One region of the Sedimentibacter sp. zth1 genome, then DNA from elsewhere that is predicted to be linked to it. Evidence: a T-box and tRNA genes for the amino acid it is inferred to sense, from the RefSeq annotation. Region 1 holds a T-box; the other holds one or more tRNA genes.

What was found. The T-box of region 1 lies ahead of leuS (leucine--tRNA ligase). A T-box ahead of a tRNA ligase gene usually reads a tRNA of that ligase, here a tRNA-Leu.
Region 2: it encodes a tRNA-Leu, which carries the amino acid that the T-box ahead of leuS (leucine--tRNA ligase) is inferred to sense. The anticodon was not compared.

What each region holds. Positions count from the first base shown of each region.
Region 1 covers NZ_CP071445.1:1,939,286-1,944,331, reverse strand. The annotation lists gene JYG23_RS09440 (hypothetical protein) at 1-316, shown strand, start outside; gene JYG23_RS09435 (hypothetical protein) at 313-861, shown strand; gene JYG23_RS09430 (rubredoxin) at 998-1,159, opposite strand; T-box leader at 1,369-1,575, shown strand; gene leuS (leucine--tRNA ligase) at 1,648-4,065, shown strand; gene JYG23_RS09420 (LTA synthase family protein) at 4,162-5,046, shown strand, end outside.
Region 2 covers NZ_CP071445.1:1,187,448-1,192,493, forward strand. The annotation lists gene JYG23_RS06005 (HAMP domain-containing sensor histidine kinase) at 1-1,345, opposite strand, end outside; gene JYG23_RS06010 (response regulator transcription factor) at 1,347-2,021, opposite strand; tRNA gene JYG23_RS06015 (tRNA-Leu) at 2,349-2,435, opposite strand; gene JYG23_RS06020 (GGDEF domain-containing phosphodiesterase) at 2,491-4,047, opposite strand; gene JYG23_RS06025 (sodium ion-translocating decarboxylase subunit beta) at 4,196-5,046, opposite strand, start outside.

The sequences.
Region 1 (5,046 bases):
TTATGTAAATAATGCAAAAGAAAAAGCTAAGCAAGAAGGGTATTATACGGACGTCATAATAGATGAATTGAAATCAAATATTGCAAAAACAATGAGTATAGAAAATGAGGATAAAATAATTATAGACAATAAAACTACAACTTCACCAAAGTATAGACAAAATAAATACCAAGAAGGGGAAGAGATATATTTAAGAATTTCTATACCGTTTGATAATATTATTGCTGCACACGCATTCTATGGATTAGAAAAAGAAAAAAGGTATTTGGTCATAGAAAATATTACTACTTCTGAAAGGTTAGTGAAAAATAAATGAAACCATTTATTGTTGGATTAGCATTATGCATTTTGCTATTATTTTTGATAGTTTTTCAAACAGATAATTATAATTGTAGATTAGAGTCGCAAAATTTAAAATATTGCGCTGATGAAGCTTCAGCATCAGCTTCATTATTTTTTGATAATATAAGTGTAGAAAATGCCAATGACTTTACAAGTGGATATAAAATATTTGATGAAAAAGAAGGAATAATTGCTATTGAGAGAGTTATTCAAGTTTATTTAAAAACGGATAGTTCATTATTACCAACACTTAAAAGTTACTGGGAAGATAAAATAAATTACACAGTATATTTTTTTGATGATGATTTAATTTGCAATGTATACACCAATGGAATAAAAACTGATAGCTTTATGTTTAATTATCCTTTTTTATATACAGATGAACTATTGTATTACAATAAAACAATAGCAAAACCAATAGTAATTGTAACTATAAATGCAGGTAAAAGTAGGTACAGGCTAAATTTTATATCTCAAATTACAATTGTCAGGTCATCAGGATATGAGTATTCATATTAAATAATTTTATAAAAAAACATCAAATATAGTTGGGTAATATATAATATCTAATTTTAAGATAGTAGTTTGAAGTACAATATAAACACTCCTTATGATTTTATAAAATCATAAGGAGTACATAGAAAAAATATATTTATTATTTTTCTAAACTAAAAGTATTTTTTCCTGATCCACAAATAGGACAAGTATAATCATATGGTAATTCTTCCCATAATATTTTGGTATCGATATTACTTTTAGGTTCACCTAATTCTTCATCATATTTATATCCACATGTGTCGCAAACGTATTTTTTCATTAATAATTCACCTCCCTTAAGATTTCCTTGTTTAGTTTGTAATGCAATCCATGCTATGTGATGCTTTTCATGATATTAAAAATTTATTTTATAATGGCAATAGTATTATATACAAAATGTCACAACTATATTAAATGAATTATTTAACTACTTACAAAAAAGTATTGCATAATATTTTTATGTGGTATATAATTAAAAATAATTTAAAACTAAAAGTTATGATATAGAAGTAGTAGAATAAAAAATCTTTCAGAGAGCTGTTGTTTGGTGTGAAACAGTAGATTATATATTTGAACTCGTCTAAGGAACTGTTAGAGTGAAACTAAGTAGCTTTGACCGGTAGAAGCCGTTATTAACAATAAGTGAGATAGGTTTCCTATCTAATTTGGGTGGTACCGCGGTAATTCGTCCCATGTCGTTTGACATGGGCTTTTTTAATATACAATAATAATTGTAAATTTATAATAATTTAAATTAGGAGAATGATTATGAAAACTTATAACCCAGAGCATATAGAGAAAAAATGGCAACAAATATGGGAAGAAAATCAAACATTTAAGTCTAAAGATAATTCTGATAAGAAAAAATTTTATGGACTTGTAGAATTTCCATATCCATCAGGTGCTGGACTTCATGTTGGACACATTAGAGCATATACATCACTAGAAGTTATGTCTAGGAAAAGAAGATTAGAAGGATATAATGTGTTATTTCCAATAGGTTGGGATGCATTTGGACTTCCTACAGAAAATTACGCTATACAAACAGGTCAGCATCCTAGAATAGTTACAGATAAAAATATAAAAACATTTACTGGGCAAATGAAAGCTGTTGGTTATTCATTTGATTGGGATAGAACAATTGATACAACTGATCCTGAGTATTACAAATGGACTCAATGGATATTCTTGAAAATGTTTGAAAATGGTTTAGCATTCAAGGACAAAACATATGTAAATTTCTGCAATAAATGTAAGGTTGTACTTGCTAACGAAGAATCACAAAATGGAATATGTGATAGATGCGGAAGTGAAGTAGTTCAAATGCAAAAAGATGTTTGGTTCTTGAAAATTAGGGAGTATGCAGACAAATTACTTGAAGGACTTGATGATGAAAACATAGATTTTCCTGAAAGAATTAAGATGGAGCAAAAAAATTGGATTGGTCGTTCTTATGGTGCAGAGGTTGACTTTAAACTTAAAAATGTAGATGAAAAACTAACAGTATTTACTACTAGACCAGATACTTTGTACGGAGTTACATTTATGGTTATAGCACCAGAACATCCAATGCTTAAGAAATACAAACACTTAATAACTAATATTGAAGAAATTTACAATTATCAAGATGCAGCAAAGAAGAAATCAGAATTTGAAAGAGTTCAACTTGCTAAGGATAAAACAGGAGTACAAGTACAAGGAATAAACGCTATAAATCCGGTGTCTAATGAAATAATACCTATTTGGGTAGCTGACTATGTAATGATGGGATATGGAACAGGCGCGATTATGGCTGTACCAGGACATGATACAAGAGACTGGGAGTTTGCAGAAAAATTTAACATCCCTAAAATTGAAGTTATTGAAGGTGGGGATATAACAAAAGAAGCTTTTACTGATACAACAGATGGTATACTTGTTAACTCTGGAATGCTTAATGGATTAAGGGTAAAAGAAGCAAAGAAAAAAATCGTAAGTTTTATAGATGAAAATAGTATTGGCAAATCTAAAACAAACTATAAAATGAAAGATTGGGCATTCAATCGTCAAAGATATTGGGGAGAACCATTCCCAATTATTCATTGTGATAAATGTGGTATTGTTGGTGTTCCTGAAAAAGATTTACCAGTAAGGCTTCCAAATGTAGAAAACTATAAACCAACAGATACAGGAGAGTCACCACTTGCAAATATTGAAGAGTGGGTGAACACTACTTGTCCTAAATGTGGGGGACCTGCAAAACGTGAAACAGATACAATGCCACAATGGGCAGGCTCATCATGGTATTTTTTAAGATATATGGATCCACACAATAAAGAGGCTATTGCTTCGAAAGATAATTTAAATTATTGGGGCCAGGTAGATTGGTATAACGGAGGAATGGAACACGTTACAAGACACCTTATTTATTCAAGATTTTGGCATAGATTTTTATATGATATAGGAACAGTTCCATTTAAAGAACCATACAAAAAAAGAACTGCACAGGGAATGATTCTTGGACCAGATGGAGAAAAAATGTCTAAGTCAAGAGGAAATGTTATAAATCCAAATGTAATTATTGATGAATATGGTGCAGATACGCTTAGAACTTATGTAATGTTTATTGGTGATTATGAAAAATCTGCTATATGGGTAGATTCAAGTGTTAAGGGTTGCAAAAGATTTTTGGATAGAGTTTGGAGATTGCAAGAAATTGTAACAGATGAAAAGGGATATTCTAAAAAACATATTTCATTGATGCATAGAACAATTAAAAAAGTTTCTCTAGACTATGAAAATATGAAATATAATACAGCCATTGCAGCAATGATGAGTGCAATCAACGAATTTTATGATAGTGGATATATAACAAAAGAAGAATTAAAAACATTTATTATATTGCTTAATCCTATAGCTCCACATATAACTGAAGAAATATGGGAGATGCAAGGCTTTGAAAATATGCTAAATCAAACTGAGTGGCCAGAATGGGATGATGAAAAAACAGTAGAAGATGAAATTGAAATACCGGTACAAATTAACGGTAAACTTAGAGGAAAAATATTGGTTTCTAAGGATTCTGATTTGCAGGCTGCAAAGGAAAAAGTAAATCAAGATGAAAACATCAAAAAATTATTGGTAGAAAAAACCATTGTAAAAGAAATTTATGTTCCAGGAAAGATTTACAATATTGTAGTAAAATAGTTTAATAATAAAATATACAAGTTTTAATAAAAGGATACTGGAGTAATATGTAATACAGATTATATCCAGTGTTCTTCTTGATTTTCAGGAGGGATTATGAAAAAATTTATTAATTGGATAAAGGATAGACACCTTGCTCAAAGCGTTATGCTATCTTTTGCTGTTTATTTAGTTGTTGAAATACTTAGTAGACGCTCAATTTTTTTAGGATTACAGTATCTAATTTTTAATCCGATGTTATTTTTATTCAATATGACAATAGTTTTGTTCACATATTACATTACTTGTCTATTTAAAAGAAAATATTTCACGATGCTTTTAGTTACAATAATTTGGTTAGGATTAGGTATAACAAATTGTGTGGTTTTAGGTTTTAGGACAACTCCGTTAGGAGCTATTGATTTCAAAATAGTTAAATCAGCTCTCGATATTATGCCAGTATATTTAAATATTTTTGAAATGATATTAATTGGAGTGTCAATAGTTGCAACAATTATTCTTATAGTTTATGCATTTATAAAACTACCAAGAAGGAGACCTGCATACAATAAATTAATTCCTTCATGTTTAATAATTACAGTATTTACGCTTGTATCATCTGTGTTTTATAAAAATATGAATATTGTACCAAATTCATTTAAAAACATTGCTGATGCTTATTCGGATTATGGTTTTGCTTATTGTTTTACATGTACACTAGTGGATAGGGGAATAGACGAACCAGAAGACTATTCAAAAGAAGCTATGAAAGTAATTTTATCTGAGATTGACGAAGAAGAGGCTAATAAAAATAAGTTATCAGAAAAGGATTCAAATAATAAAGTATTAGAAGAAGATACAGAATACAAAGCAAATACTGAGCATCCAAACATTCTTTTTTTACAATTAGAGTCATTTTTTGATGTTAAACATTTGAAAGATGTAACATTCTCAAGTGACCCAGTCCCTGTGTTTAGTCACCTAAAAGGCACATATTCTTCT
Region 2 (5,046 bases), 750 kb from region 1:
CTGCACCACCTTCAGACTTATTTCTCAAAGTAATCATTCCATTGTGTCCATCAATAACTTTTTTAATAATAGATAATCCAATACCAGATCCTTCTTTCTCACCAATTATTGATCGAGAAAATGGATTTTGTAATAAAGATTCACTAAACCCTTTTCCATTATCTGAAACCTCTATTTTTATAAATTTATCCACGTTTTCAATAGAGATATAGATAGAATCTTTTGTATATTTGATGCAATTTGAAATAATATTAATAAATGCTCTAGTCACTTTTTCTTCATCTGCATTTAGACATAATTTTTCTACCGGTTCAAAAAATACATCAAGGTCATTTATGATAATCAGACTATCAAGTTTATCCAGAACATTAGTGATAATTTTATTAATACTTACTTTTTGAAAATTAAAAGCATCTTTAACTGTATCTAGTTTACTTAAGTATATAATATTTTCTATTTGTTTCTTTAAACAATTACATTCATTTGTGATAATATCAAGTGCTTTATCATTATCTTCAATAATATTAGTTTTGATTCCCTGAGCATATCCACTAATAACAGTCAAAGGTGTTTTTAACTCATGTGAAATATTTTCATAAAACTTTCTTTGCTCAACATCTTGCTTCTTAAGGCTTTCAGCCATGTCATTAATAGCAAATGCCAACGTTTCGAATTCATCACCAGTTTGCAAAACTACTTTTTCATCAAAGTGCCTTAAAGCAAATTTTTCTGTTGTCTTTATTAATACATCTATTGGACGAGTTATCATTCTTTCTGAAAACCTATTTATAATCACTATTAAAATACTAATAGCAACTATAGCAATAATCAAAACATAAACAATTTGATTTACAATCATTTTAACATTTTCATTGGATATTAAAGTTACAACTAAAAGAGTATATTTATCTCCTTCATAGCTTATTTCAACTGAATCATTATATGCTAGAAAAGACTTTCCCAAAATTCTAATCTCATATATTTGCTTTATATCTTTGTTATACATATTTTTAAGTTCATTATCCGGTATATTTAATTTTGAAATTATACTTGAAGTATTTATCAGTTCAGGATTTTCATTCATATTGAAAATTGCAGATACAACTGGTAATTTTTGATTTTTATCAAAATACCTTAAATTTACTGAAATAGCACCATTATTATATTTTATATATTTATTATATGAAAGGGCTTCTACAATAGTTTTATTATCCTTAATAATATCACTTGCAATTCCATCCTCAATATAATTACTTACAATAGCTGAGATAATAATAGATAGTATAATCATACTAATTGAAGTAACAAGGAAATTCGATAATATTAGTTTTTTTCCTATTTTCATACTAATCACTCACCTTGTAACCGTATCCCCATATGGTCTCAATTTTACATTCTATTTCAGCTAAAAGCATTTTCTTCCTTAATCTCTTAATAAGGTGATCAACTTGTCTAGTATCTCCAAAATAATCATAACCCCATACTTTTTTAATAATTTTTTCTCTGGAAAAAGCCTGATTTTTATTTGCTATTAATAATTCAAGCAAGTCATATTCTTTGACTGTAGTAATAAACTCTTCTCCGTGAATTAAAACCACCCTATTTGATTTAATAATCTCAACATCTTTGCAAAACAAACGATTATCAGTATTACATAAAAAATTATTATTTACTCGGTGTAACATATTTCGGACTTTTATAGATATTTCTCTAAGACTAAATGGCTTAGAAATATAATCATCACTCCCAAGTTCTAATCCAAGAATCCTATCAATTTCTTCATCTTTTGCTGAAATCATTATTATAGGTATATCACTAATTTTCCTAATCTCTTTACACAACTCATAACCAGATATTTTTGGCATCATAATATCAGTGATAACAAGATCACATGAATTTTGCAAAAATTTTGATAGTAAGCTATTTGCATCATAGAATGTCTCAACCAAGTAATTTTCGCTTAAAAGTTGACTCTTTAATAGCTGACAAACATTTTTATCATCATCGGCAATATATATCAATTTATCTTTAATAAAAATCCCTCCTATCTAAAATCTTATTATATCATATAAAATTCCATTTAGAATAATATAAATGTGGCAATTATATGTCATTTTAGTTATAACCTATCGAGTAATTATATTAGTATAACCTTGCAGCTTTAAATCTACTATTTAGAAAATAATGCCATACAGTAGATTATAGTCGACTGAAAAGGTGATTATTCCCTGTGAAAATACAATTTTTATAATGATTTGATAATAAAATATATTCATAAAATCCATATATAAATTCAAGTCCCTATGTTTTAAACACAAAAAAAGCAGTCTCTCGACTGTTTTTTCTTGTGGTGCGGGTAACAGGACTTGAACCTGCATAGCTAAAAAGCCATTAGAACCTGAATCTAACGCGTCTGCCAATTCCGCCATACCCGCATAACCTTATGCAAAATAATATCGCTTAACATAATATTTTATAAAATACAAATCTTTATCTACTTTTATGCTCTTTAAGCCACTCACAAAACTTATTAAAAGGCATAGGCTTACCATATAAAAAGCCTTGAGCATACTTACAATTCATTTTTCTCAAATAATTTTCTTGTTCCTTAGTTTCAATGCCTTCCCAAATTATAATTATATCATTGCTATGTGAAATATCTACAATACTTTTTATAATAGCTCCTTCTATTCCATCTAATGCACCAATTTCAATGACACTTCTATCCATTTTCAACACATCTATTGGTAACTTATATAATAACTGTAGAGACGAATTGCCACTACAAAAATCGTCAACTGAAATCCTCATCCCAGCATTTTTGAATTGTTTAGCGTGTTTTATTACTGATTCAATTTCATCAATTTCGCCAACCTCTGTAAGTTCAATTTCAAATAATGACGGACTAAGATTATATTTTTTAACCATTTCCGCATATAAAAGTGGTGGTTTATCGCTTTGCAATTGCTGTCTTGAATAGTTACTTGAAATAATTATATTATGCCCATCTTCAACTAATTTTTTTTGGTGTTTGCAAAGTTGCTCAAAAACAAACAAATCCAATTTACATACAAAACCATTCTTTTCAAAAAACGGAATAAATATATTAGGCATCAACAATCCCTTTTGATGATGATTCCATCTTACTAATGCTTCAGCACCCACAATATATCCTGTTTCTATATCAACCTTTGGCTGATAATATACTTCAAACTCTTCTGACTCTAAAGCTGCATACATATCCTGCTCTAATTGTTTTTCAAGTTCTAATTTTTTATGCATTTTATTATTAAAAAAATATGTACCATGACTGTGCACAGTACCAATCTTTTTTTGTGCAAATATTGCGTAATCAATTGCTGTATCAATATCTATTTTTCTGTTACCAATAAAATACACACCTCTTCTAAAAATAATTGGATAACAGTCACATACTTTTATTACAGCATTCCTCAATACATTAAGCATTCCGTAGCAACGTTTCTTAAACAAATTTACTGTTTCATATTTGGTAAGTACAACAAAATTGCCCCCACCTGTTCTTGCTACAATTTCACCATCACTCATTAGATTATAAATTTCCTTATTTATACATATTAATAACTTATCACCCATTTTTCTGCCATACTTATCGTTTATATATTTTAAATTTTGTATATCCCAATAAACAAGTACATATAAATTATTTTCGTTGTTTTTTATAATTTTTTTTGCATCAATTCTAAATTTTTCAAAGTTTGGGTATCCTGTAATTCTATCTGTATACAGTGCATTCTCTAGCGACATAGCATAATTTGTCCTCTTTCTTATTAAAACTATACTTGCAATTATCATTATAGCAATAACTATTCCAATTACAATAGTTTTTTCAATTGTTATATCGCAAAAAACACCATTATTTTGAAACAATACACCCCCTATTATATTGTTTTCATATAATTTATCATTTGTACAACTTCCTGTGTATGAAAAAACTAACATATTACTACACAAAATAAAATTCAAAACTATAATAATATATACACAATGCCTAATTACTTTTTTCATAGCAGAATCTCCTCAACATTTATTATGCCATTTAAATAATTTTTACCCTCAAAACTGTTAAGTAAACATCTGTTTTTAAATTTCAAATATTTTAAAACTGAATAATAAAAAAGACTATCATAAAGATAATCTTTTTTATTTATTTGAATTAACTAAAGAACATTAACATAATTCCTGCTGCAACTGCTGAACCTATAACACCTGCAACGTTCGGTCCCATTGCATGCATTAATAAGAAATTTGCAGGATTGTATCTTTGTCCCTCTTTTTGAACTACTCTAGCTGCCATTGGTACTGCTGAAACCCCAGCTGCTCCAATAAGCGGGTTAATTTTACCATGTGAAAGCTTGCACATAAGCTTTCCTAACAATACTCCTGATGCAGTACCTATAGAAAAAGCAATAAGTCCTAATAATATTATTTCTAATGTTTCAGCTCTTAAAAACATTTCCGCACTAGCTTTTGCACCAACTGTAAGTCCAAGTAAAATAGAAACTATGTACATTAAAGAATTTTGTATACAATCAACTAATTTTGGTACAACACCTGATTCTTTCAATAAGTTACCAAGCATTAACATGCCTATTAAAGCTGCTGCTGAAGGAAGTAATAATACAACAAATATTGTAACTATAATAGGGAAAAGTATTTTTTCAGTTTTACTAACAACTCTTAACTGTTCCATTTTAATTTTTCTTTCCTTCTCAGTAGTCAAAGCCTTCATTATAGGTGGCTGAATAATTGGAACTAATGCCATATATGAATAAGCCGCTATAGCTATTGGACCTAATAATTTAGGTGCAAGCTGTGATGTTAAATATAATGCTGTTGGACCGTCTGCTCCACCAATTATACCAATAGATGCTGCTTCATAACCAGTAAATCCTAATGCTATTGCACCTATAAATGTAGTAAATATACCAAACTGTGCTGCTGCCCCTAGAAGTAAACTTCTAGGATTAGCTATTAACGGACCAAAGTCAGTTCCAGCACCTATAC